3 regions of the Phytobacter sp. genome follow, and region 2 is predicted to be linked to each of the others. Evidence: predicted binding sites of a transcription regulator. Region 2 holds the regulator's gene; each other region holds the start of a gene.
The links. The regulator LexA, encoded in region 2, represses DNA repair genes until DNA is damaged. The targets are predictions, from matches to a motif close to TNCTGTATGTACATACAGNA.
Positions count from the first base shown of each region.

Region 1: the regulator LexA is predicted to act here: its motif matches at 3,224-3,243, upstream of dinB (DNA polymerase IV).
Region 3: the regulator LexA is predicted to act here: its motif matches at 1,668-1,687, upstream of AC5JPW_RS23465 (DinI-like family protein).

Region 1 is NZ_JCACPZ010000004.1:1,340,911-1,354,865, reverse strand. It holds gene fadE (acyl-CoA dehydrogenase FadE) at 1-499, opposite strand, end outside; gene lpcA (D-sedoheptulose 7-phosphate isomerase) at 746-1,327, shown strand; gene AC5JPW_RS10380 (class II glutamine amidotransferase) at 1,477-2,244, shown strand; gene dpaA (peptidoglycan meso-diaminopimelic acid protein amidase) at 2,215-2,952, opposite strand; gene dinB (DNA polymerase IV) at 3,261-4,316, shown strand; gene AC5JPW_RS10365 (GNAT family N-acetyltransferase) at 4,319-4,798, shown strand; gene AC5JPW_RS10360 (RNA ligase RtcB family protein) at 4,957-6,096, shown strand; gene prfH (peptide chain release factor H) at 6,093-6,707, shown strand; gene pepD (cytosol nonspecific dipeptidase) at 6,763-8,220, opposite strand; gene gpt (xanthine phosphoribosyltransferase) at 8,479-8,937, shown strand; gene frsA (esterase FrsA) at 9,043-10,287, shown strand; gene crl (sigma factor-binding protein Crl) at 10,358-10,756, shown strand; gene AC5JPW_RS10330 (porin) at 10,825-11,913, opposite strand; gene proB (glutamate 5-kinase) at 12,212-13,315, shown strand; gene proA (glutamate-5-semialdehyde dehydrogenase) at 13,327-13,955, shown strand, end outside.
Region 2 is NZ_JCACPZ010000004.1:1,992,849-2,006,803, reverse strand. It holds gene malM (maltose operon protein MalM) at 1-784, shown strand, start outside; gene ubiC (chorismate lyase) at 966-1,463, shown strand; gene ubiA (4-hydroxybenzoate octaprenyltransferase) at 1,476-2,345, shown strand; gene plsB (glycerol-3-phosphate 1-O-acyltransferase PlsB) at 2,425-4,845, opposite strand; gene AC5JPW_RS13515 (diacylglycerol kinase) at 4,975-5,343, shown strand; gene lexA (transcriptional repressor LexA) at 5,452-6,066, shown strand; gene AC5JPW_RS13505 (CsbD family protein) at 6,327-6,536, shown strand; gene zur (zinc uptake transcriptional repressor Zur) at 6,640-7,155, opposite strand; gene AC5JPW_RS13495 (conjugal transfer protein TraF) at 7,432-8,742, shown strand; gene dusA (tRNA dihydrouridine(20/20a) synthase DusA) at 8,826-9,821, shown strand; gene pspG (envelope stress response protein PspG) at 9,972-10,214, shown strand; gene AC5JPW_RS13480 (quinone oxidoreductase) at 10,403-11,398, opposite strand; gene dnaB (replicative DNA helicase) at 11,459-12,865, shown strand; gene alr (alanine racemase) at 12,882-13,955, shown strand, end outside.
Region 3 is NZ_JCACPZ010000008.1:1,179,041-1,183,953, forward strand. It holds gene AC5JPW_RS23460 (hypothetical protein) at 395-1,126, opposite strand; gene AC5JPW_RS23465 (DinI-like family protein) at 1,209-1,649, opposite strand; gene AC5JPW_RS23470 (replication endonuclease) at 1,763-3,988, opposite strand; gene AC5JPW_RS23475 (hypothetical protein) at 4,025-4,306, opposite strand; gene AC5JPW_RS23480 (DUF2732 family protein) at 4,307-4,540, opposite strand; gene AC5JPW_RS23485 (hypothetical protein) at 4,604-4,891, opposite strand.

The DNA of each region.
Region 1 (13,955 bases), 650 kb from region 2:
TCGCGAAGAAGCGGTGCTCTTTCAGGAAGGCCCACAGTTCCGGTGGTAAATCGGCCATCTCATGCGTGATCTGGAAGTCATTTGCCATACGGCAGGCTTCTTCCACCGGGCCATCAATAAAGGCCTGCTCTTCAGCCGTCAGGCGCGGTTGCGGGTAGTTATGCAGTTTTTTCCAGTCCGGATTACCCCGGAACAGGTCGCCTTCCCACCAGGTGGTGCCTGCGTCGATCGCTTCTTTCTCGGTGCGGGACATTGGCGGCATCACCTTGCGGAAACCACGGAAGACCGGTACGGAAATCAGCGATTTGCGCATGGGTACGACGTTAAACGGAACGAGGATAATGGCCAGCGGCACCAGTACCCAGATAGACCACAGGCCGGAGGCGCCGAGAAGGGCAGTCCATGCCAGCAGGATTGCGCTGCTGAGCAGCAGACTGACCCGGTGGTAGAAAAGGACACCGAGAAGAACGATTGTTGCGAGAAGACTCAAAATCATCATAGAGAAAAGCTCCCTGGCTTGTAGGAGGTCTGACCACTTGTGATGATATCGTTTTAGTGGATGTCATTTCTTTTAGCAATGTGTTTACAAAATAATTACAACCTGGTTCACATTGTTGGGGTGAATTGTGGCACGAAAAACGAAAACACCGGGTGATATGTATGGCTTTGGCTTCTCCCTGCTGATCCTATCCGGTAAACTGCGCTCGAGAATTTACATTCATACTGCTTACTGAAGGATATCCTCATGTACCAGGATCTGATTCGTAACGAATTAAACGAAGCCGCAGAGACGCTGGCTAACTTCCTCAAAGACGACGCCAATATTCATACCATTCAGCGTGCAGCGGTCTTGCTGGCAGACAGTTTCAAAGCGGGTGGCAAAGTGCTCTCTTGTGGTAACGGCGGCTCGCATTGCGATGCGATGCACTTCGCAGAAGAGTTAACTGGTCGCTACCGTGAAAACCGCCCGGGCTACCCAGGCATTGCGATTTCTGACGTCAGCCACCTTTCCTGTGTGAGCAACGACTTCGGTTACGATCACGTCTTCTCGCGTTACATCGAAGCAGTAGGCCGTGAAGGTGACGTAGTGCTGGGGATTTCCACTTCCGGCAACTCGGCGAACGTCATCAAAGCCATTGAAGCTGCGCGCGCTAAGGGCATGAAAGTTATCACCCTGACCGGTAAAGATGGCGGCAAAATGGCCGGGACTGCGGATGTTGAGATCCGTGTGCCGCATTTCGGTTATGCTGACCGTATCCAGGAAATTCACATCAAAGTGATTCATATCTTGATTCTGCTTATCGAAAAAGAGATGGCAAAAGCCTAAGAAGGCTATTTTATTTGCCATTTTGAACCTGGGCAGTGCTCAAAATCCTCACGTACTCCGTGTACGCTCCGGTTTTTGCGCGCTGTCCGTGTCCAGGCTGGCTGCAACAATTACGCCTTCTTTTTTGTCAGGCGTTGTGGGGGTGTTGTATGTGCGAACTGCTCGGGATGAGCGCCAATGTGCCGACCGATATTTGCTTCAGTTTCACCGGGCTGGTTCAGCGTGGTGGAGGCACTGGGCCGCATAAAGACGGCTGGGGAATTACCTTTTACGAAGGCAAAGGCTGTCGTACGTTTAAAGACCCGCAACCCAGCTTTAACTCTCCCATTGCCCGCCTTGTGCAGGAATACCCGATCAAATCCTGTTCCGTCGTCGCTCATATTCGCCAGGCGAACCGGGGCGAAGTGGCGCTGGAAAATACCCATCCGTTTACCCGTGAGCTGTGGGGCCGCAACTGGACCTACGCCCATAACGGACAACTGACGGGCTATAAAACGCTGCAGACCGGGAATTTCCGCCCGATTGGCGAAACCGACAGTGAGAAAGCGTTCTGCTGGCTGCTGGACAAGCTGACGACGCGCTATCCACGCACGCCAGGCAATATGGAAGCGGTGTTTAAATACATTGCGACACTGGCGACGGAGTTGCGTGAGAAGGGCGTGTTTAACATGCTGCTGTCGGACGGGCGCTACGTGATGGCGTTCTGCTCGACCAACCTGTTCTGGATTACTCGCCGGGCACCGTTTGGCGTGGCGACGTTACTGGATCAGGATGTTGAAATTGATTTTCAGCGGGAAACCACACCGAATGATGTGGTCACCGTGATTGCCACGCAACCGCTGACAGGCAATGAAACCTGGCAAAAGATCATGCCAGGCGAATGGGCGTTATTTTGCCTCGGGGAGCGTGTAGTTTGACGCCAGTTGCGGGTGAACAACTTCGTGGCTCAGCGGTTTGCTGACCACGTAGTTCCCGTCGACAACGGAGACTACCGGCGGCTTACGCGTCTGTTCGAAGAAGTCATATCCCGGCTTAAGCTGCTGCCAGAAGTTCGCGAAGGTCGAATATTTGTGGCGCTGCATATTTGCATCGGTCATACGGAACGGGTAAATGCTTAACTGAACCGTTGGCTGGCCAAACACCAGGGCTGCCGTCACGAACTGGAAAATCTCATCAATTTGTGAATCCGTCATCGCGTAGCAGCCAATAGAGACGCACGCGCCGTGGATCATCAGATATTTCCCTTCATAACCATGAGCACGGTCAAAGGCGTTCGGGAAGCCGATATTAATGGCTTTGTAGAAACGGCTGTCCGGCTTGAGCTGGCTACGTTGAACGGAATAGAACCCTTCCGGACTTTTGAAATCACCCTGACGCTGTTTTGGCCCAAGGCCGCCGGAGTAATTACAAATTTTGTAGCTGTTCAGTAGCTGGTACTGCTCGCCCATTTTGACGTAAAGATCAAGGGTGCGCTCTTCTTTGAAGATCTGGATGTAAACCGGCGACCCCATCAACTGCTGCTTATATTCTTTGCTGATCGGCGTTGTTGAGCCGTTGCTGGATAAACCAGCAAACGAGACGCACGGCATCAGAAGCATCGCAAGAAAAAATGCGATTTTGCGCATACTGCTTGTTTCCTTGATAAAGCGGATACCACATTGCCAGGACGGCAAAAAGAGTCCCCAAAAATCAGAATAATCCGGTTTGGGCGCGCCCACATTAGCATCACGGTAGTTTTTCGCAAGCCCGGAACGTGGAGTTTTCACATTACTTTTTTCGCCACGATCCCCCCGCTAATGATTGTCAGATGAAAACCCCTGAAATAACAACACTACTGGCTGTTTTTTACACGAATGTGGCAGGTTTTTTCGGTAACTTATCATTTCCAATAAAAGATGCTGTATACTTATCCAGTGTTTTAGAGGGCGAGCCTATGCGCAAAATCATACATGTCGATATGGACTGCTTTTTCGCGGCGGTAGAGATGCGCGACAACCCCGCCCTGCGCGATATTCCTATCGCCATTGGCGGCAGTCGGGTCAAGCGTGGGGTGATCAGCACGGCCAATTATCCGGCACGAAAATTTGGCGTGCGCAGTGCCATGCCGACCGCGATGGCGTTAAAACTCTGCCCGCACCTCACCTTGTTACCGGGGCGTTTTGACGCTTATAAAGAAGCCTCTAACCAGATTCGCGATATCTTTTCCCGCTACACCACCCTTATTGAACCACTGTCGCTGGATGAAGCCTATCTCGACGTGACTGACAGCCCGCAGTGCCACGGCTCCGCCACCCTGATGGCTGAAGAGATCCGCGCAACTATTTTCCGTGAAACGCAACTGACGGCCTCTGCGGGAATCGCACCCATCAAGTTTCTCGCCAAAATCGCCTCTGATCTGAACAAGCCTGATGGGCAGTATGTGATTACTCCCGCCGACGTTCCGGCCTTTATCCGCACGTTGCCCCTCAGCAAGATTCCGGGTGTCGGCAAGGTGTCGGCAGCAAAACTGGAAACGCTCGGCCTGCGTACCTGCGAAGATGTGCAAAACAGCGACCTGGCGATGCTACTCAAGCGGTTTGGTAAGTTTGGCCGGGTGTTATGGGAACGCAGCCAGGGAATTGATGAGCGGCAGATCAGCAGCGAAAGACTGCGTAAATCCGTCGGTGTCGAACGCACCTTGCTGGACGATATTCACCAGTGGGACGAGTGTGAAGCGATCATCGAGAATCTCTATGAGGAACTTGAACGGCGGCTGCTGAAAGTGAAACCCGATTTGCTGATTGCCCGGCAGGGGGTGAAGCTGAAATTTGCTGATTTTCAGCTCACCACCCAGGAGCACATCTGGCCGCGTCTGAACAAAGCCGATCTCCTGGCGACGGCGCGCAAAGCCTGGGATGAAAGACGCAGCGGCCGTGGGGTACGCTTAGTGGGGCTGCACGTGACGCTGCTCGATCCACAACTGGAGCGACAATTGGTTTTGGGACTATAAAAATGCTGGAAATCAGAAAATATAAAGAGAGTGACTTCGAATACCTGTGTGAAATATTTCTGCGCGCGGTCATTGAAACTGCCAGTCAGGATTATTCCCCGCGCCAGATTGCCGCCTGGGCGCAAATCGATGCGTCGCGCTGGCAGCATAAATTAACCCATTCAACGGTTTTGGTCGCGGTCATTAATGACCAACCGGTGGGGTTTATTACCGCGATTGAACGGTATATCGATTTGCTGTTTGTCTCGCCGGAATATATCCATCGTGGTGTCGCCAGTACATTATTTGATGCGCTTGTTGTACAGCTTCCGGCCGGGATGATAACCGTCGATGCCAGTATTACCGCGAGGCCTTTTTTTGAGCGCCATGGGTTTCAGGTTTTGCAGCAACAATCGGTTGAGTCACGCGGCGTGCGGTTTGTGAATTATCACATGGCACTGAAAAGGTCGACAAAATTACCTTGCAATGAAAATAGTGGCTGATTACTATACGCGCACTTTCCACATATTTGACTGCAAAGGGGGTTTATCATGAAAACATATTTTAATAACTCAATTTGCAGACCTTTCCAGGATTAACTTCTTTTTCCTCTGATTGTGTCTGCCACATCCTTATTTAAATTTTTAAGATGGATTGGTATATGGGCACTCATGTTCATTATCTCTCTGACGCGGTTTCTTATATTGCGTCGGACGATTTATGGGTCGAAGGTTTAGCGACTCAACAATTACTCACCACCGCTAATTTACCCGGCATGCATCGTGTCGTGGGAATGCCGGATTTACATCCTGGTCGCGGTTACCCCATTGGTGCTGCATTTTTCTCACTCGGTCGTTTTTACCCGGCGCTGGTCGGCAATGACATTGGCTGCGGTATGGCGCTGTGGCAAACGGACATCCTGCGCCGCAAATATAACGCCGATAAGCTCGAAAAGCGGCTGGCGGCGTTAGATGACCATGCTGACGATGTGTGGCTGGCGGAGCATCTTCCCGAAAGCCACGCCCAGCACGCCTGGCGGAGCGCGCTGGGGTCGATAGGTGGCGGTAACCACTTTGCTGAATTACAGCAGACTGATGAGGTTTTCGATGCCGCTTGTTTTCAACAAGCCGGACTGAATACTGACAGCCTCCAGCTTCTGGTTCACAGCGGTTCCCGTGGGCTGGGACAGGCGATTTTGCAACAGCATATCACTGCGTTTTCCCACTCGGGTCTGGCAGAAGAAAGTGAAGAAGCGTTGCGTTATCTGGCTGAGCATAACGATGCCCTGGCGTTTGCCAGAGTGAACAGACAACTGATTGCCATGCGCATTTTGCAGCAGATTCGCGCTGACGGTGAAGCGGTACTGGGCATTGCACACAACTTCGTTGAGCCCTGCAACATCAGTGGAGAATCAGGCTGGTTACACCGTAAAGGGGCTACACCGGATGGCTGTGGCCTGGTGGTCATCCCTGGTTCCAGAGGCGATTACAGCTGGCTGGTGCAGCCGGTGGTGAGCGAAGAGACACTGCATTCGCTGGCGCACGGCGCAGGGCGAAAATGGATGCGCACTGAGTGCAAAGGGCGGCTTTCTGGCAAGTTCAGCCCACAGCAACTGGCGCGTACTGAGCTTGGCAGTCGGGTGATTTGCCGTGATAAGCAGCTGATCTACGAAGAAGCTCCCCAGGCCTATAAGTCAGCCGAAAGCGTGCTTAACTGCCTGATGGACGCCGGGCTGGTGATGCCGGTTGCGCGTCTGCGCCCGGTATTAACGCTCAAAACCAGTGGAGGGAAGTCCGCATGATGTTATTGCAACTCTCAGCAGCTCAGGGGCCGGACGAGTGCTGCCTGGCAGTGAAAAAAACGCTGGATCAGTTGATCATCGAAGCCGCAAAAATGCAGGTGGCGTTGACGCTGGTGGAGACGGAAGAGGGCGCACGTGCTGGCACATTGCGTTCCGCGCTGGTCTCACTCGAAGGTAACCATGCAATGGCGCTGAGTGAGCGCTGGAATGGCACCGTGCAGTGGATTTGTGCCAGCCCCTGGCGTGCGAATCATGGGCGTAAAAACTGGTATGTGGGCATCGGGTGTTTTGCGGCTCAGGAGCAGGATATCTCCGGGGAGATTCGTTTCGAGGCGTTGCGATCCTCCGGGCCTGGCGGGCAGCACGTCAATAAAACGGATTCGGCCGTGCGTGCGACCCATCTGGCAAGCGGGATTAGCGTAAAAGTGCAGTCGGAGCGTAGTCAGCATGCTAACAAGCGACTGGCAAAACTGTTGATTGCCTGGCGGCTGGAGCATATGCGTCAGGAGGGGGATGCGGCCTCAAAGGCGGAGCGGCGGATGTTCCATCATCAGATTGAACGTGGAAATCCGGTGCGAACGTTCACAGGCATGGCGTTCAGGGAAAGATAGTCAGAGGTAACAAAGCCGGATGGTGATTAACAACACCATCCGGCGATTCAGCGTATTACTTCGCCGGAATGGATTTCAGCAGCTCAGTCAGCAGCGTCCAGTACTGTCCTACGCTTTCGATATGAACCTGTTCATCCGGAGAGTGTGGACCGGTGATGGTCGGCCCAATAGAGACCATGTCCATGTCCGGGTACGGTTTTTTGAACAGACCACATTCCAGACCGGCATGAATGATCTGGATGTTCGGCGTCTTGTTAAACAGACGCTGATAGGTCTCGCGCACCAGGTGCATAACCGGGGAGTTTGCATCCGGCTGCCAGCCTGGATAGCCGCCCTTCGGTGCGGTTTTCGCGCCCGCCAGGTGACCCAGAGATTCCAGCATGCTCACCACGTAATCTTTGCCGCTGTCGATAAGCGAACGGATCAGGCAGATGATTTCTACATTGTCGTCCTGCATGGTGACCACGCCAACGTTCAGGGAGGTTTCCACCACGCCTTTCGCCACGTCAGAATTGCGGATAACACCGTTCGGGGTAGCGTTCAGCAACTGAATGAATGCATCACGGGACGTAGAGGTCAGCGCCTGTTTGTCACTGGACACGCTCTCCAGCAGGACCACCAGGTTCTTCTCTTTAATTTCCAGCTCGTTTTTCAGGATGCCCTGGTAAGTCGCTGCCAGCGTTTTCAGCTGTTCTGCTTTGTCAGCCGGAACGGTGACGGTCGCGAACGCTTCACGCGGGATGGCGTTACGCAGCGTACCGCCGTTGAAATCGACCAGTTGCAGGTTCAGTTCTGCGGCATGGCCGACCAGGAAACGAGCCAGCAGTTTGTTGGCGTTGCCGAGACCTAAGTGAATGTCGCCGCCGGAGTGGCCGCCTTTCAGCCCTTTCAGCGTCAGCTTGAAGGTCTGAGTGCCTGCCGCAATGGCTTCACGGGAAAGTGGCAGGGTGGTGATGAAGTCGATACCCCCGGCGCAACCCATGTAGATCTCGCCTTCTTCTTCGGAGTCGGTATTGATCAGGATATCAGCCTGCAGCCAGTTAGCCTGGAGACCAAATGCGCCGTCCATACCGGCTTCTTCGGTCATGGTCAGCAGCACTTCCAGCGGGCCGTGTTCAACGCTGTCGTCAGCCAGAACCGCCAGTGCGGACGCCATACCGATGCCGTTATCTGCACCCAGCGTGGTGCCACGAGCTTTCACCCATTCGCCATCAATATAGGGCTGAATCGGGTCTTTGGTGAAGTCATGCACGGTGTCGTTGTTTTTCTGCGGCACCATGTCGAGGTGCGCCTGCAGAACTACCGGTTTGCGGTTTTCCATCCCTGCAGTTGCGGCTTTGCGCAGCAAAATATTGCCGACCTGATCGCGCTCTGCATGCAAGCCTTTTTCTTTCGCCCAACTCATCACATGCTCAGCAAGCTGCTCTTCATGGTAAGACGGGTGGGGGATAGAACAGATTTTGGCAAAAATGTCCCACAGTGGCTGTGGCGACAGTTGAGACAGTTCAGACACGATGCGTCTCCTTCGAGAGACCTGCGAAAGATACCTTACAGGTCATGGGGTTAAATAAACGGACATCACAAGACGGGCTTGCGAGATGGCCCTGAGAATACCACTTTATTCCCCTCCTGTTAGTACGCGTCGCGTAAAAAGCCCCATAGATACCGGGTAGCACTGGTTTTTAGTGCGTCAGATCTCTATAATCTCGCGCAACCTATTTCCCCGTAGAACACTTTTTAAGCCGTAGATACACAGGCTGGGACACTTCACATGAGCGAAAAATACGTCGTCACCTGGGACATGTTGCAGATTCACGCACGCAAACTGGCAAATCGCCTGATGCCGTCTGAGCAATGGAAAGGCATTATCGCCGTCAGCCGTGGCGGTCTGGTACCGGGGGCGTTACTGGCTCGCGAATTGGGTATTCGTCATGTTGATACCGTTTGCATCTCCAGCTATGACCACGACAACCAGCGTGAGATGAAAGTCCTCAAACGCGCCGAAGGCGACGGTGAAGGCTTTATTGTGATTGACGACCTGGTGGATACCGGCGGTACTGCAGTCGCTATCCGCGAAATGTACCCAAAAGCGCATTTTGTGACCATTTTTGCGAAGCCGGCGGGTCGCCCGCTGGTTGATGATTATGTGATTGATATCCCGCAGGATACCTGGATTGAGCAACCGTGGGACATGGGCGTCGTCTTCGTACCGCCGATTTCCTCACGCTAATCACATCTTTGTTATCTCCAACGCCTGGCTTTGCCGGGCGTTGTTCTTTTTAGCGCATGCCGGGTTACAATAGCTGCCAGGACGTTCATCATGGAGGCTGCGTACATGGCACAAGCTAACCTCAGCGAAACTTTGTTTAAACCGCGTTTTAAGCACCCGGAAACGTCGACGCTGGTGCGCCGTTTTAATTCGGGTACAAAAGCACACATCGATTCCACGCTGGATGGCAGTAATGCCCCGCAGTGGTATCGCATGATCAACCGCTTGATGTGGGTGTGGCGTGGTGTTGACCCCCGAGAGATCATGGATGTGCAATCCCGCATTGTGATGAGCGAGGCTGAACGCACCAGCCCGGAACTTTACGACACGGTCGTGGGGTATCGCGGTGGCAACTGGATCTACGAATGGTCTACCCAGGCCATGTTGTGGCAGCAAAAAGCGAACCAGGAACAAGACCCAGCGCTGAGTGGGCGCCATTGGCTGCATGCTTCTAATCTCTACAGCATTGCGGCGTATCCGCATATAAAGGGCGATGTGCTGGCCGATCAGGCTCAGGCGCTGGCAAATCGCGCTTATGAAGAGGCTGCGCAGCGTTTGCCGGGAAAAATGCGTGAGATGGAATTTGCGATTCCAGGCGGCTCATCGGTCGTCGGCTTCTTGCATATGCCTGAAGGAGAGGGGCCGTTCCCTACTATTCTGATGTGTGGTGGTCTGGATCATCTGCAAAGCGATTACTACACCCTGTATGAACGCTATTTTGCTCCGCAGGGGATTGCGATGCTGACGCTCGACATGCCCTCCGTGGGATTCTCTTCCAAGTGGAAACTGACCCAGGACTCCAGCCTGCTTCATCAACATGTCTTACAAGCGTTGCCCAATATTCCGTGGGTCGATCATACCCGTGTGGCGGCCTTTGGTTTCCGTTTTGGCGCCAACGTGGCGGTGCGCCTGGGCTACCTCGAATCACCGAGGCTGAAAGCTGTTGCCTGTCTGGGGCCGGTGGTACACGCGCTGATGGCGAATCCGCAGCAACTGGGGCACATTCCTGAGATGTACATGGATGTGCTCGCCAGCCGCCTCGGTATGCACGATGCGTCAGATGAAGCACTGCATGTTGAGCTTAACCGTTACTCGCTGAAAACTCAGGGGCTACTGGGCCGTCGTTGTCCCACTCCTATGCTCTCGGGTTTCTGGAAAGATGATCCGTTCAGCCCAGAGGAAGAGTCGCGATTAATCACCTCGTCATCTTCGGAAGGTAAATTGCTGGAGATCCCGTTTAATCCGGTTTACCGCAATTTTGATAAAGCGTTGCGCGATATCACGGCGTGGATCAGTAATAGATTCCGTTAATTGATTAGGTTAATAGATTGCTAATTTCTATTGGTTTGGTAAAACAGTTGCATCACAAAAGGAGATCGCAATGACGTTACCGAGTGGACATCCGAAGAGCAGACTCATTAAAAAGTTTACCGCGCTTGGCCCTTATATTCGGGAAGAGCAGTGTGCAGACAATCGCTTTTTTTTCGATTGCCTGGCCGTATGCGTCAATGTAAAGCCAGCACCTGAGAAGCGTGAGTTTTGGGGCTGGTGGATGGAGATGGAAGCACAGGAAGACCGCTTTACCTACAGTTATCATTTTGGACTGTTCGATAAAGAAGGGGAATGGAAGCCAACGGCGATTAAAGATTCAGAAGTGACTGACAGACTGGAATACACGCTGCGGGATTTTCATGGCCGTGCGCGTGACCTGCTTGCCACCCTGGAACTGAAACTGGAGCCTGCAGATAACTTCGCTGATGAAATTAAGCTCACTGCCTGAATCGCGTTACAAGATGATTCAAACAAAAACGCCCTTCAATGAAGGGCGTTTTTTTATGCAGGCAAGACTTAGAACTGGTAAGTCACGCCAACAGCAACGATGTCGTCGGTGCTGATTTTTGCTTTGGTGGTGAAGTCAGACTTGTCAATCTGGTTGATTTTGTAATCGACCATGGCAGAGAAGTTTTTGTTGAAGTAGTAAGTCGCACCTACGTCAATGTATTTAACCAGATCCTGGTCGCCGTAACCTTCGAGGTCTTTACCTTTGGTCATGACATAGCCGAGGGACGGACGCAGACCGAAGTCGAACTGGTACTGAGCAACCGCTTCAAAGTTCTGTGCTTTGTTAGCAAAGCCCAGAGTGGATACTGGAGTCATGTTCAGAGACTCGGCATACATCAGAGCAAGGTAGAGGTTGTTTGCATCATATTTAACGCTGGTCGCCCAGGCCTCTGCGTTTTTGCTGTCCTGAGCCAGTGCCAGTCCTTCCTGAGCAACAGTACGGTCAGAGTTAGCATAAGCGCCGGTAACAGTTACCGGGCTGCCGCCAAAGTTGTAAGACAGAGAGGTACCGTAACCGTCACCGTTCTGTTTCATGATGTTGCTGGCAGAGGTACGACCCTGCTCGTTTTTACCCTGATATTGCAGGGCAAAGTTCAGGCCTTCAACTGCACCGAAGAAGTCAGTGTTACGGTAAGTAGCAAGACCAGTGGTACGCTTGGCCATGAAGTTGTCGGTACGACCCAGTGAGTCACCACCGAATTCCGGGAACATATCGGTTGCTGCTTCTGCATCGTACAGAATACCGAGGTTACGACCGTAGTCGACAGAACCGTAAGTTTTCACTTTCAGGCCAGCGAACGCCAGACGCGTTTTGAAGGAGTTTGCGTTACCTTCTTCATTGTTGCCAGCGAATTCGCCTTCCCAACGACCGAAACCGGTCAGTTGATCGTTGATCTGCGTTTCACCTTTGAAGCCCAGACGAACGTAGGTTTTATCGACGTTGTTGGAATCATCTTCGCTGATATAACGCATGGCTTTGATTTTGCCATACAGGTCAACTTTGTTACCGTTTTTGTTGTAGATTTCCGCTGCGTGTGAAGATGCAGAAACAACGCCAACGCCAATCATCATTAATGCCAAAGTAGTTTTTTTCATTATGTTTCCTGATTTATTTTTAATTAACGCGCTTCGATTCACCGAGCGTCACCGCTCACTTGAAAAATTCAGGTGAGGTTGTAACGTCTGCGAATTAAAGTTTTATGACAATTCTTATTTATTTTTTAGAAATCGTGTTTTACATCTTATGTAATAAAAACGTCAAGTTTTGTAAGTAGACTTTCTGATTGGCTTCAAGGATTTTCTTAAGTTGTGAAAACTCACAGTTGGAAGTTGACGCTGATCCTGTTACAAAGGCTGTTTACTTTTTTTCTTACACGTTGAACGGCAGAGAATCATGAGTGACAGCCAGACGCTGGTCGTGAAATTAGGCACCAGTGTGTTAACAGGTGGCTCACGCCGCCTGAACCGCGCCCACATTGTTGAACTGGTTCGCCAGTGCGCACAACAACACGCCGCAGGGCACCGCATTGTTATCGTTACGTCTGGCGCTATTGCTGCCGGGCGCGAGCACCTGGGTTACCCGGAACTGCCCGCTACCATTGCCTCGAAACAACTCTTAGCTGCCGTTGGGCAAAGCCGCCTGATTCAACTGTGGGAACAACTTTTTTCTATTTACGGCATCCATATTGGGCAAATGCTGCTGACTCGCGCCGACATGGAAGACCGGGAAAGGTTCCTCAACGCCCGCGACACCTTACGTGCGCTTCTCGACAACAATATTGTTCCTGTTATCAATGAAAACGACGCTGTCGCTACGGCTGAAATCAAAGTTGGTGACAACGACAACCTTTCTGCATTGGCCGCGATTCTGGCCGGTGCCGACAAATTGCTGTTGCTGACCGATCAGCCGGGGCTTTTCACGGCCGATCCGCGTAATAATCCAGACGCTGAACTGATCAAAGACGTTTACGGCATCGACGATGCTCTGCGCGCCATTGCGGGCGACAGCGTCTCTGGCCTCGGCACGGGCGGAATGGGCACTAAGCTGCAGGCCGCTGACGTCGCCTGTCGTGCGGGCATTGAAACGGTGATTGCAGCGGGTAGCAAACCTGGCGTGATTGGCGACGTGATGGAAGGCACGCCCGTCGGAACCCGTTTCCACCCTCAGGCTTCTCCGCTGGAGAATCGTAAGCGCTGGATCTTTGGTGCGCCGCCAGCAGGTGAGATTACCGTGGATGAAGGGGCAACCGCCGCGATTCTGGAACGCGGAAGCTCATTGTTACCTAAAGGGATTAAAAACGTGACAGGCAACTTCTCCCGTGGTGAAGTTATCCGTATTCGTAATCTCGAAGGTCGCGATATCGCCCACGGCGTCACCCGTTATAACAGTGACGCGCTGCGCCGTATTGCGGGTCATCACTCGCAGCAGATCGATTCCATCCTCGGCTATGAATATGGCCCGGTGGCTGTGCACCGTGATGACATGATCATCCGTTAAGGAGCAGAAGTATGCTGGAACAAATGGGCATTGCTGCCAAAGCAGCGTCGTACAAACTGGCGTTGCTCTCCAGCCGCGAAAAAAACCGCGTGCTGGAAAAAATTGCCGACTATCTGGAAGCCCAGACCGAAGAGATCCTGCTGGCGAACGAGCAGGACGTGCTGGAAGCTCGCCGTAACGGCTTGAGCGAAGCGATGCTCGATCGCCTGGCCCTAACCCCGGCGCGTTTAAAAGCGATTGCGGACGACGTTCGCCAGGTCTGTAAACTCGCTGACCCGGTAGGGCAGGTGATGGATGGCGGTCTGCTGGACAGCGGACTGCGCATCGAACGTCGCCGCGTGCCACTGGGCGTGATTGGCGTGATTTATGAAGCCCGCCCGAACGTCACCGTAGATGTTGCCTCTTTATGCCTGAAAACCGGCAACGCCGCGATTCTGCGCGGTGGCAAAGAGACCTGGCGGACCAACGCCGCCACGGTGAAAGTGATTCAGCAGGCGCTCGAAGAGTGCGGCCTGCCAGCCGGTGCGGTGCAGGCTATTGAAAGCCCGGATCGTGCGCTGGTCAACGAAATGCTGCGCATGGACAAATACATCGACATGCTGATCCCGCGTGGTGGCGCTGGCCTGCACAAGCTGTGCCG
Region 2 (13,955 bases):
CCAATCCACCTCTCTTGCCACTGCAGGTCAGCGCCTGAACGTGGCGGGAGTCAGCGGCCCGGTTGCCGCTTATAGCGTTCCGGCCAATATCGGTGAGCTCACCCTGACGCTCACCAGTGAAGTGAACAAGCAGACCAGCGTGTTTGCCCCTAACGTCTTGATCCTCGACCAGAACCTTGCACCGGCGGCCTACTTCCCGAGCAGTTACTTTACCTACCAGGAACCGGGTGTGATGAGCGCTGACCGGCTGGAAGGCGTGATGCGCCTGACGCCAGCTCTCGGTCAGCAAAAAATTTATGTGCTGGTCTTTACCACGGACAGAGATTTACAGCAGACCACACAGTTGATGGATCCGGCTAAATCTTTTGCCAAAGGCGCAGGTAACGCGGTACCGGATATCCCTGATCCTATCGCTCGCCATGTTACGGATGGCACGTTGAAGCTGAAAGTGAAAACCAACAGCGGATCCAGCGTGCTGGTGGGGCCACTGTTTGGCTCCTCTGGTCCGGGGCCAGTGACCGTAGGTAATACGGCTGCCCCGGCGACCGCCTACAGCGCCCCGGCCGCAGCACCTGCTGTTGCGACCACAACGCCTGCTGCTGCACCTGCGGCGAAGAGTGAGCCGATGTTGAATGACACCGAAAGCTACTTCAATCGCGCAATTAAAGAGGCCGTAGCGAAAGGTGATGTTGATAAGGCACTGAAGTTATTGAATGAAGCTGAACGTCTCGGGTCATCATCCGCCCGAAGTACTTTTATCAGCAGTGTAAAAGGCAAGGGGTAACTCTCTCCCCGCAATGCTGATGTTTGCAACAACTGGTGCGTCGCCTGACGCACCCTTTTTTCCCGGCGCAACGGGCGCTGTTGCACAGCTGTTGCGCTTATGAAAACTGAATGAAGTTTCCCCGCCGAGGCAGTCTGTTCTGCGATACAATGTTGTGACGTAATGTATTGGAGAGTCAGGCATGTCACACCCCGCGCTTACGCAATTGCGTGCGCTGCGCTATTTTGACGCACTTCCCGCGCTTGATCCGCAACGGCTCGACTGGCTGTTGCTCGAAGATTCCATGACTAAACGCTTTGAACAGCTGGATAAAAAGGTCACCGTTACCGTTATTCAGGAAGCGTTTGTGACGGCTGAGTCCCTTGAAAATGAGCGCCATCTGTTACCTGCGGATACCCGCTACTGGCTGCGAGAAATTCTGCTGTGTGCCGACGGCGAACCCTGGCTGGCTGGTCGTACCGTCGTACCGGAAACCACGTTAACCGGCCCGGAACTGGCGTTGCAGAAACTCGGCACGACACCGCTCGGGCGCTATCTCTTCACATCATCTACGCTAACACGAGATTTTATTGAAGTCGGTCAGGTCGAGTCGCTATGGGGACGTCGTTCTCGTTTGCGTCTGGGCGGAAAGCCGCTTCTGTTGACCGAACTGTTTTTGCCTGCATCACCGTTGTATTAAGAGGAAAGAAGAATGGAGTGGAGTCTCACGCAGAATAAGCTGCTGGCCTTTCACCGACTCATGCGAACGGATAAGCCCATTGGCGCATTGCTGCTGCTCTGGCCGACTCTTTGGGCGCTGTGGGTCGCGACACCGGGCGTACCGCCGCTATGGATCCTGCTGGTCTTCGTGGCCGGTGTCTGGCTGATGCGTGCAGCAGGGTGTGTGGTCAACGACTACGCTGACCGCAAGTTTGACGGGCATGTTAAGCGTACAGCGAACCGCCCGCTGCCAAGTGGCGCCGTGACGGAAAATGAAGCGCGGGTCCTGTTTGTAGTTCTGGTCCTGCTGGCGTTTGTGCTGGTGTTGACGCTCAATACCATGACTATCCTGCTCTCGGTTGCCGCCCTGGCGCTGGCCTGGGTTTATCCCTTCATGAAGCGCTATACCCATCTGCCGCAGGTGGTGCTGGGGGCAGCGTTTGGCTGGTCAATTCCGATGGCCTTTGCGGCCGTGAGCGAATCCGTTCCGTTAAGCTGCTGGATGTTGTTCCTCGCCAACATTCTGTGGGCCGTCGCCTATGACACCCAGTATGCAATGGTTGACCGGGACGATGACCTGAAAATCGGTATCAAATCGACGGCAATTCTGTTTGGTCGTCAGGACAAGCTGATCATTGGCATTTTGCAGATTGCCGTGCTGGCGTTGATGGCGTTTGTCGGCAAACTTAACGGCCTGGGCTGGCATTTTTACTGGGCGGTGCTGGTGGCGGGCGCGCTCTTTGTCTATCAGCAAAAGCTGATTGCCGGGCGCGATCGTGATGCCTGCTTTAAAGCTTTTATGAACAATAACTATGTGGGGCTGGTGCTGTTTTTAGGGCTGGCTTCAAGCTACTGGATATAAAAGCAAAAAGGCAACGTAAGTTGCCTTTTTTAGTGTTTGTTCCCTCTCCCCGTGGGAGAGGGCATCAGACCGCAAACCCTTACTCGCTCTGCGTTGCACTCTCAATCGTCAAACGCACATCCGACGTAATCAACTCTGCCAGCAACTGATAAATCGCCAGTGTCTGCGCGGGTTCCGCATCGCCCGTATCACTGATAAAGCCTTCATCACGCAGGGTCAGCACCAGGGTACTGAACACCGCTTTGTCGAAGAATTCCGGTGCGTTAATGCCGTGCAGAACGGAGAGACGCTGAGCCAGCGTGCGGCTCTCTTTCTCGAGCGTGCTGCGGTTGAACGACGGGTTCGCGCTAAGCAGCCAGAAGGTAATGGCATAACGTTGCAGCGTTTCACGTGCACCTGCCGCCAGCAGTTGCAGGGTGCGGGAATGGGCCGGGTTGATGTTCAACTGCCCGTCTTTGATGGTCACCAGGCCCTGGCGCAGCATCTCCTGAGCCAGGCTATCCAGCACGCCCGCCAGTTCCTCTTTCTCCCACCGCAGGAACAGCTCTGCTTTCAGCATCGGGTAGAGCAGCTCAACATGGCGCAGCATCTCGTCCTGAGAAATATGACGATGCTGAGTGATGATGGCGGCCATCAGCGACGGCAGCATCAACATATGGGCGATGTTGTTGCGGTAGTAGGTCATCAGTACAGCCTGCTCGCGCGGCAGAATGATGATGTCGCCGATGGTGTCTTTCTCTACCTCGAACTTGTTCATCTGCAATGCGTGCGCGATAAGCTCAGCGGCGCTGGCAGTCGGCACCGTAGAGTCATCAGCGTAAGGCACGTTACGCATCAGGTTCAGGTAGCAATCCAGCTGTTCCGTAAGTTGTTCACGGGTCAGCGAACGCTGGCGTGAAGCGAGCAGAGCGGTACAGCACAGGTTCATGGCGTTTGCCGCCCCTGCGTTGTTAATGCGCACCATCAGGTCAGCCGCGATAGCATTGACCGCCGGCGTCAGCCAGGCCGGGCGCACGGCTTCGATAGGATCGATAGACTCGCGCCATTCCGGCACGCGCTGGTTAAGGTAGTTCGTCAGCGAAATAGGTTCGCCGAAGTTCACGTAACCCTGACCGAGGTTACGTAGCTTGCTTAAGCCACGCACCATCTGCATAAAGCCTTCTTTCTCTTTCGTCGCCCCACGCAGCTCTTTAGCGTAGGTACCGACTTCCATCACGTGCTCATAGCCAATGTAGATTGGCACCAGCGTGATCGGACGGGTGCCGCCGCGCAGCATCGCCTGGATGGTCATCGACAGGGTACCTGTTTTCGGATCCAGCAGACGGCCAGTACGTGAGCGCCCACCCTCGACAAAGTACTCAACCGAATAGCCGCGCTGGAACAGCTCGCCCAGATATTCGCGGAACACGGTGGAATAGAGCTTGTTGCCTTTGAAAGAGCGGCGAATGAAGAACGCGCCCAGACGGCGGAAAATCGGACCTGCTGGCCAGAAGTTCAGGTTGATACCGGCGGCGATATGCGGTGGCACCAGTCCCTGGTGATACAGCACGTAAGAGAGCAGCAGGTAGTCCATATGACTGCGGTGGCAGGGCACATAGACAATTTCATGGCCGTCATGAGCCAACTGGCGCACGCGCTCGGCGTTGTGCACGTTGATGCCCTGATACAGGCGGTTCCAGGTAAAGCTCAGAATACGGTCGGAGAGACGGATCATCTCGTAAGAGAAGTTCGCCGCAATCTCTTCCATCAGGGCAATCGCGTTTTGCTGCGCCTTGTCATGGGAGATTTTTTTGCTGCGTGCTTCGTCTTCAACAGCGCGGGCAATCGCTTTGGACGCCAGTAGCTTGTTAAACAAGTCCTGACGGGCAGGCAGACGCGGACCGACCGCCGCAAGACGCTGGCGGGCAAAGTGCATGCGTGCAACTCGCGCCAATTTCTGGGCGATAATTTTATCCGTACCATGCTCAGTGGCCATGCGGCGCAGTGAGACCGGCGGAGAGAAACGCACAAAGCTGTCGCGCCCGAGCCAGGAGATCGCAAAGAATTTCTGAATGCCGTTAAGCATACGCAGCGGCGGATTCATCTCGCCTTTCTCGCGACCCGGCGAACGACCGAACATCATCGAAACCGGCACCATTTGCACATCCAGGTCAGGATGGCTGCGATGCAGGTCGAGATAATCATGGAACAGCTTGATGGACTCTTCTTTCGGTGTATACCAGGTAAATACGCGTGGTCCACCGTGAATGAAGATATACCGCGGCAACTCCACGCCGTCGATCTCAAGCGGCTCCAGCGGGTCGGGCAAGTCGTGTGCCAGACATTGAGCGCGTAACGTGAGTAAGTCAGCCTTCGAGTTATAAGGCAAAACGTACATAATAGGGCGTGAGGTATCGAGCCCCAGTTCCTGTGCGGGTTCCGCAGGGATAGACTTACTTTTTACCAGCACGCTTAATGGTAAATTAAGTAATTTGTAGTAAATTCGTGGCCAGCCGGACATAAACGATGTAAAGCCTCTGGTTAATAATGCCAATGCGCCGCAAGAATATCAGAAAGCGCGCACAAATTCTTTTGTACCTCTATAACCTTACATAGAGATTGATGCTCATTACATAAAAAGGTTCTTTTAATGGCCAATAACACCACTGGCATTACCCGCATCATTAAAGCGGCCGGTTATTCATGGAAAGGCGTCCGCGCAGCCTGGATAAACGAAGCTGCCTTTCGTCAGGAGTCCGTTGCGGTCATTCTGGCAATTATTATCGCTTGTTTCCTTGATGTCGACGCCATCACCCGCGTATTGCTGATCGGTTCGGTGGCACTGGTCATGATCGTTGAAATTCTTAACAGCGCGATTGAAGCGGTCGTTGACCGGATTGGTTCGGAATTGCATGAGTTGTCCGGGCGCGCGAAGGACATGGGCTCAGCGGCGGTACTGATGACCATTCTGGTTGCACTCTTTACCTGGGTTTCACTGTTGTGGGGCCATTTTCGATAAGCCTTCCAGAATTGCGCTAACTGCTGGTTTTTTGCGTAATTTTGGTTTCAAAATCGCCTTTAGCTGTATATACTCACAGCATAACTGTATATACACCCAGGGGGCGGAATGAAAGCATTAACGGCCAGGCAGCAAGAGGTGTTCGATCTCATTCGTGATCGAATCAACCAAACGGGCATGCCGCCGACGCGTGCGGAGATCGCGCAACAGTTGGGGTTCCGTTCCCCAAACGCAGCTGAAGAGCACCTGAAAGCGTTAGCGCGTAAAGGTGTACTTGAGATTGTTTCTGGTGCGTCCCGCGGCATTCGTTTGCTGTTGGACGTCGCAGAAGACAATGGTTTGCCGCTGGTTGGGCGTGTAGCGGCAGGTGAGCCGTTGTTGGCGCAGCAGCATATCGAAGGTCACTATCAGGTTGATCCGTCCTTGTTCAAGCCAAATGCCGATTTCCTGCTGCGCGTTAGCGGCATGTCAATGAAAGACATTGGTATTATGGATGGCGATCTGCTGGCAGTGCATAAAACTCAGGATGTGCGTAACGGCCAGGTGGTTGTTGCACGTATTGATGATGAAGTCACCGTCAAACGACTGAAAAAACAAGGTAATACCGTTCAGTTACTGCCTGAAAACAGCGAATTTTCCCCGATTGTTGTGAATCTGCGCGAGCAGAACTTTACGATTGAAGGTCTGGCTGTTGGTGTGATTCGCAACGGTGAGTGGTTGTAATTCCTCTTCATAACCGTGGTTCAGCGTCCCGCTGCCACGGTTTTGTTTTATAAAACAAAATCTTAAATAACCTTCATCCTCAGCGCCTCTCCCAATCTGTTCGATTTACCTTCTTATAATTGTCTTTTGAATGGTTAAAAATTCCGAATAAATCCTCTGCAGTATGATCCCTGACTACAATTATTCTCACGTTCAGGATATTCAGAACGTAACGACGGACGATGATTCGCTATTCACAACCGAACGATGAGGACATGACTATGAATAAAGACGAAATCGGCGGTAACTGGAAACAGTTCAAAGGTAAAGCGAAAGAGAAGTGGGGGAAACTCACTGATGATGACATGACCGTCATCGAGGGTAAACGTGACCAACTGGTAGGTAAAATTCAGGAAAGATACGGCTACGCAAAAGATCAGGCGGAAAAAGAAGTTGTTGACTGGGAAACCCGCAACGAATACCGCTGGTAGCCTTCAAACCCTCTGAATATGCATTGAAGTGACTACCCTGCCCGACGGTACATGGACGTACCACCCTCTTAACACAACGAATTGAATGCACTCTCAACCGCCACTAGCGCGGTTTTTTCTTAACCAGAATCGAGTGATCGTGGTGACATTCGCCCTGGTGACGACAAGCTTCCACTTCCGCACATTTGGAACACAGACCATGTGCTTCAATGACATTATGGCGTAAGGCAAATCCTAATTTTGCAGCCAGTGAATGCATAATATCTTCCACCCCTTCCGCTTGTTCTTCTTTCACGACGCCGCAGCGATCGCAAATAAACATGGCCGATGTATGAGTTGGCTGATCAAAAAGATGGCACAACACATAGCTGTTAGTAGACTCCACTTTGTGCACAAACCCCTGCTCCAGCAGGAAGTCCAGCGCACGATAAACGGTGGGTGGTTTTGCCTGGGGTTCACTCTCGCGCAGCAGGTCCAGCAAGTCGTAGGCACTGATTGCCCCTTCCTGCAAACTCATTAACCGCAGAACCTCGAGGCGCTGAGGAGTCAGGCGCACATTGCGCTGCACGCACAGTTTTTCGGCCTGCGCTAGCATCTCTTGCGAAGTGGTCTTTTCCATTGTCGTCCTCTCATTTCCCGGCGGCATAATCTCTCACTTTACCATGTTCTGCTCTAAACGCCGAGATCGCGCGCAGATGCCGCTCACTTTCACATTCGCGGTACGTCTTCTATAAATAATGAAGGTCATTTCTTATAACTATAAATTTCTGCCGACTTTTGCGTATTTGGCAGAAATAGCCATTTTTCCAATGTTATTCGCAGCAATAGAGCATTCCCGTTGATGTAAAAAAGAACGGGGCATAGAAAAACTCATCTGACTACGAGACACATAATTGTGAAAAACAAACTCAAACTTTCAGTGGTCGCTATCGCTGTCTCCTTTTGCGTGGCAAATCAAGCGGGGGCAGCCAATACCTGGGCGGAGGCACGTAGTGATGCTATGGGTGGTACCGGCGTCGCTTCGGCAAGTTATGGCAGTGGGGCGCTGATCAACCCTGCGCTTCTGGCAAAAGCAAAACCTGATGATTCTGTCACCGTCATCTTGCCGAGTATCGGTGTGCAGGTGACTGACAAAGACGATCTGCGTAACGAGATTGACGATATCAACGACAAAATCGACGGTTATAAAGATTTTGTCGATAACCTGACACCCGCACAGGTGCTGTTGAATCCTGCTGCGGTTGTTGATGAATTCCAGAATGCTGCCGGGGATCTGGCGGATGAACTGCAATTCCTTAAAGGCAAAACGGCGCAGGCAAAAGCCAGTGCGGGTATTGCGGTCAGCATTCCAACCGATGTGGTTTCCATGGCCTTTGTGACCAAAGCGCATGCTCATGCACGCGTCAGCACATCGGTTGATCAAAACGATATTAATTACCTGCGTGGTATCCAGAGGAGTGATACCACTGCGCTGACAGAGGCAGGCAGTGCCGCACTGTTAGGCAGCGATGAGATTACACGTCATCTGAATTCAACCGCTTCCGGGCGCGCGGCGATTGTCTGGGATTACGGTATTGCCCTTGCGCATCAGTTCGACGTGGGAGGCATACCGCTGTCGGTTGGCGTGACACCTAAACTGCAAAAAACCTGGGTCTACAATTACACGACCTCCATTTATGATTACAACAGTGATGACTGGAACAACGATCGCTATCGTACCGATGACTCCGGTTTCAACGTAGACGTCGGCCTGGCAGCAGATCTGACCGAAAACATCACCGTAGGCTTGACCGGCCAAAACCTGGTCTCACGTAATATCGATACCAAAGATATCCGTATCGAAAACGGCATGACGGGTGAAGTCAGAAACTACAAAGACACCTATCAGATAAGCCCACTTGTCACTGCAGGGGTCGCCTGGCAGAACGAACTGCTGACCCTGAGTGCCGATGGCGACCTGACGGAAACCAAAGGCTTTAAGAGCGAAAAAAATTCCCAATACGTTGGAGTGGGTGCCGAAGTTCGTCCGCTTAGCTGGCTGGCTGTTCGTGCGGGTTACCGTGCGGATGTCAAAGGGGATGACAAAAATGTCTTCACAGGCGGTGTCGGTTTCGCACCGTTCAATAAAGTACATGTCGACCTGATGGGTCTTGTGGGCGAGGACCAAACCTGGGGTGCAGGCGCACAGCTTAGCGTGACGTTCTGATCCCTCACCGGAGGCCTCGCGCCTCCGGTTTTTCTTTGTGCTATAGTAGCGCCCCATTTTTCCGTAAAGCTTATTTATTCGCCATGTCGCCAGAAATTCAGCCCGCTGCTTACCCTGCCCACCGCTTTTCCATCGCGCCGATGCTCGACTGGACGGACAGGCATTGCCGTTACTTCCTGCGCCAGCTTTCCCGCCATACGCTGCTCTACACCGAAATGGTGACGACAGGGGCCATTATTCACGGTAAGGGTGACTATCTGGCCTACAGCGAAGAAGAGCATCCGGTGGCATTACAGCTTGGTGGCAGCGACCCTGCTGCGCTGGCGCAGTGTGCAAAACTGGCTGAACAACGCGGTTATGATGAGATTAACCTGAACGTAGGTTGCCCGTCCGATCGCGTGCAGAACGGCATGTTCGGTGCCTGCCTGATGGGCAATGCGCAACTGGTCGCGGACTGCATCAAAGCGATGCGCGATGTGGTGTCGATTCCGGTGACAGTGAAAACCCGTATCGGGATTGACGATCAGGACAGCTACGAATTCCTCTGCGATTTCATCAATACGGTGTCGGGCAAAGGCGAATGTGAGATGTTTATCATCCATGCGCGTAAAGCCTGGCTGTCCGGCCTGAGTCCGAAAGAGAACCGTGAAATTCCACCGCTGGATTACCCGCGAGTCTATCAACTCAAACGCGATTTCCCGCACCTGACCATGTCCATCAACGGCGGCATTAAATCGCTGGAAGAAGCACTATCTCATCTTGAGCATATGGATGGCGTGATGGTTGGGCGCGAGGCGTATCAAAACCCTGGGATTCTGGCGCGTGTCGACAGGGAGATTTTCGGCGTTGATGCTCCGGATGCGGACCCGGTTGCGGTTGTGCGTGCCATGTATCCATATATTGAGAATGAGCTGCAACAAGGCACCTATCTGGGCCACATTACGCGTCACATGCTGGGATTGTTCCAGGGTATTCCGGGGGCACGTCAGTGGCGTCGTTACCTCAGTGAAAACGCGCATAAGCCAGGGGCCGATGTGGCGGTGCTGGAGCATGCGTTAAGCCTGGTGGCAAATCGTTAAAGTTTCACTAAATGTTCGTCAATTTCACTAAGCCCTGCACGTCGTTGCAGGGCTTTTTACTGATAAATCAAAGGGAAATAGATTGGCACGCTTCTTGAAATAACACTGGCATGAGAGTCCACGTCATGACTCATTTATCGGGAGCGCGCCATGTTGGAATTACTGTTTATTATCGGCTTTTTTATCGTGTTGCTGGCAACAGGAGTATCGTTGTTGGGCATCCTGGCCGCCATTTTAGCGGCAACCGCATTGATGTTTTTAGGCGGGCTGTTCGCCATGATGATTAAGTTGCTGCCGTGGTTATTGCTGGCGGTCGCGGTCGTCTGGGTGATTCGCGCCATCAAAGCACCAAAAGTGCCTCAATATCAGCGCAATAACGGCAGACGTTACTAAAGGTTTGAGTGTTAGATCACAACCTCGACACTTTTCCAGGCGCATTGCTAAGAACCGAATAGGATTTATATATCAAATCTGTCACTATCGCGCCGTCAAAGAATTCATCGAGCTGTACCCTACATACAGCCGAACTAAAAAAAGAATGGGCTTCCTTCGGGAAGCCCTAATTCTTTCTTCCTCATGAATTATTTAGAGGATGAAGGTATCAGCAAACTCGATCCCTGCGTTGCGCGACTCTCCAGCGCTTCATGTGCCCGCTGTGCATCTTTCAGCGCAAACTTCTGCGCTTCAGCCACATCAACTTTAATCACGCCGCTGGCAATCAGTGAAAACAGTTCGTTGCTTGCCTCTTCCAGCTCTTCACGATTGGTCACATAACCGTTGAGTGACGGACGGGTGGCGTACAGAGAACCCTTCTGATTCAGAATGCCGAGATTCACCCCGGTCACCGGGCCGGACGCGTTGCCGAAGCTCACCATCAGCCCCTGACGTTGCAGGCAGTCGAGAGAGTCTTCCCAGGTGTCTTTACCCACGGAGTCATATACGACGCGCACTTTTTTGCCGCCGGTAATCGCTTTTACTCGCTCAACGATGTTCTCTTCGCGATAGTTAATTACCTGCCAGGCTCCCGCCTGCAACGCACGCTGCGCTTTTTGGGCTGAGCCGACGGTGCCGATAAGTTTCGCGCCCAGCGCTTTCGCCCACTGGCAGGCAATCAGACCAACGCCGCCTGCTGCGGCATGGAACAGGAAGGGTTCGTCAGGTTTGATCTCGTAGGTTTTACGCAGCAGATAAAAGACCGTCAGTCCTTTCAGGAAGGAGGCCGCTGCCTGCTCAAAAGAGATCGCGTTTGGCAGAATAGCGACTTTGTCTGCCGGCACATTGTGCACTGAGCTGTACGCGCCGAGACCAGACTGCGCATAGACCACGCGATCGCCCACTTTTATGTGGCTCACCGCACTGCCCACTTTGCTCACCACGCCCGCGGCTTCAGTACCCAGGCCGCTCGGTAGAGACGGCGGCGGATAGAGACCGCTACGGATGTAAGTATCAATGTAGTTAATGCCAATCGCTTTGTTTTCTACCTGTACGTCGTTCGCCGCCGGGTCGGCGGGGGTAAACTCAACGGCTTGCAGGACATCCGGGCCACCGTGCTTGTGAAATTCAATTCTTGTCGCCATGCTCCCTCCTGAATGTGATAATCTTTCGACCCATTCTCTATCTCGGTAACTCCATTCACTATGGCAGGAAATAAACCCTTCAACAAACAGACTGAACCCCGCGACAGACAGCTCGAAGGGATGAAAGTGCCGCCTCATTCTATTGAAGCGGAGCAGTCAGTGTTGGGCGGTTTAATGCTGGATAACGAGCGTTGGGACGACGTGGCAGAACGCGTTGTCTCTGAGGATTTCTATACTCGCCCGCACCGCCATATCTTTACTGAGATGCATCGTTTGCAGGAGATGGGCAAGCCTATCGACCTGATTACGCTGGCAGAATCGCTGGAATTACAGGGGCAACTGGACAACGTCGGCGGCTTCGCTTATCTGGCCGAGTTGTCCAAAAACACCCCAAGTGCGGCGAACATCAGCGCTTATGCAGACATCGTGCGCGAACGTGCAGTTGTGCGTGAGATGATCTCCGTTGCTAATGAAATCGCCAGTGCCGGTTTTGACCCGCAGGGACGCTCCAGTGAAGACCTGCTCGACCTTGCTGAATCGCGGGTTTTTAAAATTGCTGAAAGCCGCGCCAACAAAGATGAAGGGCCGAAAAACATCGCCGATGTGCTTGAGGCAACCGTTGCGCGTATCGAACAGCTCTTTCAGCAGCCGCACGATGGTGTAACTGGGGTCAACACGGGGTATGACGATCTCAATAAGAAAACCGCAGGCTTGCAGCCGTCGGATCTGATTATCGTCGCCGCACGTCCGTCGATGGGTAAAACCACCTTTGCGATGAACCTCGTGGAAAATGCGGCGATGCTGCAGGACAAACCGGTACTGATCTTCAGTCTTGAGATGCCCTCCGAGCAGATCATGATGCGTTCTCTGGCCTCGTTGTCGCGTGTCGACCAGACCCGTATTCGTACCGGCCAGCTTGATGATGAAGACTGGGCGCGTATTTCCGGCACCATGGGCATCTTGCTGGAAAAACGTAACATCTATATTGATGATTCCTCTGGCCTGACGCCGACGGAAGTGCGCTCTCGCGCACGACGTATCGCCCGCGAACATGGCGGTATCGGCCTCATCATGATCGACTACCTCCAGCTGATGCGCGTACCGTCGCTCTCCGACAACCGTACGCTGGAAATCGCTGAAATCTCCCGCTCGCTGAAAGCGCTGGCCAAAGAGCTCCAGGTGCCGGTGGTGGCGCTGTCGCAGCTTAACCGCTCGCTGGAACAACGTGCTGATAAACGCCCGGTTAACTCCGACCTGCGTGAATCTGGCTCCATCGAGCAGGATGCCGACTTAATCATGTTTATCTATCGTGATGAGGTTTATCACGAGAACAGCGACCTGAAAGGGATCGCGGAAATCATTATTGGTAAGCAACGTAACGGTCCGATCGGTACGGTGCGTTTGACCTTTAACGGACAGTGGTCGCGCTTCGACAACTATGCCGGTCCTCAATATGATGATGAGTAATTTCTAAGGAATTCAAATGCAAGCGGCAACTGTTGTAGTCAACCGCCGCGCTCTGCGACATAACCTGCAACGCCTGCGTGAACTGGCTCCCGCCAGTCGCCTGGTGGCGGTTGTGAAAGCGAACGCCTACGGACACGGTCTTCTTGAGACCGCGCGAACGCTCCCCGATGCTGACGCTTTTGGCGTCGCCCGTTTTGAAGAGGCCCTTCGCTTGCGTGAAGGAGGCATCACCCAACCTATTCTGCTGCTTGAGGGCTTCTTCAGCGCCGACGAGTTACCGCAGGTTTCCGCCTTGCACCTTGATACCGTCGTGCACAGCGTCGAACAACTGGCTGCGCTGGAGACGGCTGAACTGACGGAACCTGTCACCGTCTGGATGAAGCTCGACACTGGCATGCATCGCCTCGGTGTCAGGCCGGATGAGGCTGAAGCCTTCTATCAGCGCCTGACGCAGTGTAAAAATGTGCGTCAGCCGGTGAACATTGTCAGCCACTTTGCCCGCGCTGATGAACCCGACTGTGGGGCCACCGAGCGTCAGCTTGATATCTTCACCACCTTTAGTGACGGCAAACCAGGCCAGCGTTCGATTGCGGCATCCGGCGGTACGCTGTTATGGCCGCAGGCGCATTTTGACTGGGTGCGTCCGGGTATCATTCTTTACGGTGTTTCACCGCTTGATCGCCATCCGTGGGGCGAGGATTTTGGTTTCCAGCCTGCGATGACCCTCACATCCAGCCTGATCGCCGTACGCGAGCATAAAGCCGGTGAACCCGTGGGCTATGGCGGTACATGGATAAGTGAACGCGATACGCGACTCGGTGTGGTGGCAATGGGCTACGGAGATGGTTATCCGCGCGCTGCGCCGTCTGGCACTCCGGTGCTGGTGAATGGGCGTGAAGTGCCGATCGTTGGGCGCGTGGCGATGGACATGATCTGCGTTGATTTAGGACCAGAAAGCCAGGAGCAGGTCGGCGATCCGGTCATCTTCTGGGGCGTAGGTTTACCCGTCGAGCGTATCGCGGAAATCACCGGCATCAGCGCCTATGAGCTGATAACGCGTCTGACCTCACGCGCAGTCCTGAAATACGTC
Region 3 (4,913 bases), on a different contig from region 2:
CGGCGCAAACAGGCCACAGGAAAAATAAATTAATTGCACCGTTAGCGCGCAATGCTCTCCCCGCCACGCCTGCCCGCTTGATGGGGCGCTTTTAATGCAGGTGCATCAGCAGCGCCAACCCGCGCCAGCACTGGCGCAGGCTGGCAAGTTCTCACGCAAAAAACGAATGCAAACTCATGCACCTGATGCATGCATGACTAAAAAAAGGAAAAATCGCGCAAAAATGGAATAAAAAAACCGGCATTTTCGGTGCCGGTCTGATGATTAATTCAGGAGTTATCTAAACAATCTCGTAGCACATTGAAACAGCACTAACGCCTCGCAAGGCTCGTTGTTCAACCCCGCCAGCACTGAAAACAAGTTTCAGCACCGGCGGCGTTTGTCATTATATTGCTTAGTTGTCGAGTATCGAAATGACTTCGCCCGTTCGCAGGTCTACACGTCCCGCAACGGTCTGCTTGACCACGCCACCATAAGAATTAGTACCGCGAAACGTTGTTTTCACAATGGCATGTGGGTCTTTGTTCAAAATCAGATGATAGACAGTTTCAACGTGTTTATAAGAAGAGTCATCATTCATGCTGGCCTTTATCAGCTTTTCTAACGGACGATAAGAACCATCCCAGGCACTAAAATTACCCTCAAAAGTATCTAGGTTAATTTTACCGTTAAGCGATTTTGGATCTCTCTTAAAGTCATTGAAACACCAACCGAATACATCATCGAGCTTCAACGAATCATCTTTATTAAAAGTGTACTCGCTTATACAGGCATAAAAAGCATCAACAGAGCTGGAAGGTGCATTTTTGAAGCTAACATAGTCTTTAACGATATCGTGCCGAGTTTGTTTTGGCTCGTTACGATATTCTTTGACGGTTTTTTCTGCGTACTCAAACGTTGGCGCAACTGGTTTCGCAGCAACCTCCGGCACATCATTTTTTACTACATGATGACTTTTTTCCGTCGGCCACACGACTGATCCCACTACACCCAAGGCCACGCAGCTTCCTAAATAAATCGCACTTGAGCGCTTCCGGCTCGGCATCCTGACCAGTGACGGCTTGATTAAACCCACGATAAAAGCAATAAAGAGAGCCAGAGATAAAAATGCTATTACGGTATCCATGATTTTCCTTTGTGTGTAATTCCCATAAAAAACAACCCCATGCTATCAAACATGGGGTCTATGGTTACACAATTTTCAAGGATTAACGCCAGCTCTCGTCTTCCCATACTTCCTGCAGGATACCATCCAGCCGTTCCCGGTCGGACTCACTGTCAAAACCCATGATTTCGACGCCTGTCATTGAGCCTTTTTTTACAGTGACCCGCGAAGACGGGAACACACTTTTTATTCGGCGATTGAGCTCATTTTCAAAAGCGACAACAACAGGTTGTCCTATTTTTTGTTCCTTATCCAACGTGATGTTTATTCTCACTTCATTTTCACTTTTTAATCGTTGATTAATAGGCTCTGAAGAGAACACGACAGAGAAAGAACTACTTTTCAATAAGTTCTCTTTAGCTAATTCGGCTATTAGATTTAATGCAATTTCACGATCCCTTTCCTGACAAACACCTTCTGTTGTCAGACGCGCAATCATCTCGACCCTCTCAAGCATGACATGCTCGCTCAGCTCTCTATCCACGCAACCTCCCACACGAGATACTGTATAAATAAACAGTATCATAAAGTAACAAAAAATGGGAAGAAAAAATTTTGCGAACGCACAGCGTATGTTGATGAAATGATGGCATTAAGTTAAGCACCTAACTTGCTACCAGCCGCTAAATTAGCTACCCGTTTAAGAATATTTTCAGTTCTGGCCTGATGAGATGGCGCAGCTCGTAACAACTCACCGCGAGATGTTCCGCTAAACCATTTACCGTTGAAACAGCTTTTACCACCAGCTATTAAGTGCATTGCTTCACCACGGCTAATTTTTATGCCGGTATTCATCTGCACTTTACGAATGGTCTTCAGCACCACTTCGCTTTGGTCGCCTGCGCCGTGGACAAATGTTTTCTTAAATGGTGGTTTTTTCTTCCTGATCCGGTTCGTCAGCTCTCGCCTTTCACGCCGACTCAGCGGTTTTGATAAATCGAGTGGCGGTTTCTCGCTTTCGCTTCCCGTACAGTTATTGACAGAACTCCGAGGGACGGCGGGGCCGTCCTGAAGGTCAACGGCCAAATCAACGGCACGCTTCGGCACAATCTTCCATTGCGTTAACCGGGTTAGAATTGGGGTGCCGGAACCAACAACAGAATCGTAAACACCACGAATAACGACAGTCTGCTCGCCGTACTGATTAAACTCGCTGCGAGGCTCATAAAGTGTGCGCACCTGCAAATCATCGCGGCGCACGAAAGGCCCACCCTGAGCATTAACGTAATCAGCCCATTCACCAGCATCAGCCGCATCATGAACCGCCGCAAACTCAACACTAAGGCCGTGAGCAGTCTCGCTATCAGCAAGGCGACGCAACTCACGGTATACGGTCACGGGTGCGCCACCGATAAACTGAAACTGCCGAATGTGCCATCGCGCCGCCCAGGCGGAAACTGCGGGCGCAGTCTCTTTAATCAGTGCGCCGCTTTCGTCATCAGTTTCACCATCGAGAGCATAACCATCGATATTTTTCGAAATATATTTAGCAACATATCCCGTCGCGCTGCCTTTTTCCGGGTCAATGGCTTCAGCATGAAAGCGTGCTTTTTTGGCTTTATCGCTTTTCAGTTCGTGGCGGTCTTCTTCCCATGCATAGTTGCGAATGATGAGGCGCACCCGCTCGACATCTTCAGGCAACATAAACATCAGCATGTGCCAATGCGGGGTTGCATCATGGTGCGGCTCTGCGACGCGTATCCCGAAAATACGGATATCTTCCCGATGCAGCTTTGCCCGGATGCGCGCCCATAGGCCTGTAAGATAACCTTGCGTGTCTGAGGGGCTGGCCCCGTTCCATTTACTGTTTCGATAACCCGCCTTAATCGTGGCGTGATATTTTGACGGCGCGGTCAGGGTATAAAACTCACCAACATAGCCAAGCTCATTACAGATATTTTCAAATCCGCGAATGCGGGTCATGAGCTCACAGCGGCGACGTGAAGGGTTAGAAACTGAGCCATCATATTTTTCAATCAGGCTTATACGGTTTCCCTCTTCGTCCTCAAGCTCAAGTCCTTTGAGATATTCACGAGTTCGGCGCTTCTGTTCGCGCCAGTCGGTGACGCAGTTTTTACTCGCATACACATGTTTTTTCTTGCTGACATTGCCGACAGCAATCTGCAGATGTTCGCGCCATGCAGCCGCAACACGACGCAGACGGCCACGCCACCATGTTTCGGTAAACATGCGAATAACGGCGGGGGCAATGTCATCCTGATTGAAAACTTTGCCTGCCACCCGCTCCCAATGGGGAGGGGTAACATTGAATTGACGCGCAATATACCCGGCACACATATACCAGGCATAAAGCGTTTTGAGCTCACCGAAATCACTGTCATCAATATTGGCAAGCTCACCACGAATGAAGTTCGCTATATCAGCAGCCAATAGATCAACATCGGCGCGCGACATATCCGGGAGGTGATTATATCTGGCGACCATATTAACCATTCGCGATGCCAGATATTGCATAAGCTGGGTATCAAAATGACCATCGAAAACAGCGGCAGATACATTGCTGTTGATACCCGCACACTTGTATTTTTTTGCCACCAGTTCAAGGCGTGGCAATGCCTTTTTACAAAAGCTGATTAAAAAAGCATTGGCGCGCTGACTGCCCTGATTTTGCTCAAGCACGGCAACGGTGCGATAAACATCAAAGCGCACACATTCAGGCTGTAGGGAAAGTACTTTCTTTGCATGCAGCAAAGCCGCGAACATACGATCGCGGCGATACTGTTGGTCATAGGTTAGATATGGGCTGGCTATTGCCGACAGTGGAGCATTCCACGGGTAAGCATATTTAACACTTACCAGCATAAATCCCCCGCCTGGCGGTGTTGCATGCTTAGCTGATTATTCATCGTCTACGCTCCGCCATTTTATGCCAGCTTCATTCATCGCTTGCTCATAAAGCGATGCGACTTTACCTCCGCCGTAGTGCTTCCAGATAGTAGGAATAGTGACAATTGATTTTTGGAATTTTTGAAGTGTTTCCGCTGCGTAATCTGCGAGCATTAGCATATTTGCCATTTTCGCCGCTTCAGGCTCAGGGCGCTGACGGTAGAACTCAAGGGCGCGCTGCAACCGCGTGCGCAATTCCGCCACTTCCAGTGTTGTTAACTTGTTATTAGTCATTCAATGAAACTCCTGTGATTCGTTTTCATAGCGAGCGGCTTCGCGGCGCAGGAGTTCAGCGGCTTCCGTCCCGCTCATGCCCTCTTTGGTGATATGGATAGCCAGCGCCTCAAGGCGGATTGAAACGGCTAAAGCGCGGTCTTTACGCTCTTCTTTTTTGGCTTCTTTAAACAAAGTCGTTAGCACATCATCGTTAGCACCGCTGGGCGTTGATAAGAAAACAGTTCGACTCATAAAACCTCCTGAATTTGGGCAAAGAAATGCCCGACGGGTTGACGCCATTAATTACGGGTTTATTTATTCAGCTAATATGCAATCATGAATTGAAAATCGGCGAGGCAAAATACTTCCCCACCGCGTTATTTTATTCATAGCTTCGATGATTAACTTACGACGTTCGACATCGAAATACTCAAAAGGCTGACCTACTTCATCACTGCGGAATACTCCTGGCTTCTCGCGATTCGCCAGCGTCATAACCACAAATTTAAAGTTTTCATCTAGTTTGTTGAAATTACGCAACGTGCGATTTTCAGTTAGTCTTAATTTCTGATGAAAACGTGCGAGACACTCCTCGCCGGTCATTGTTTCAGGTTTATCAGCAATA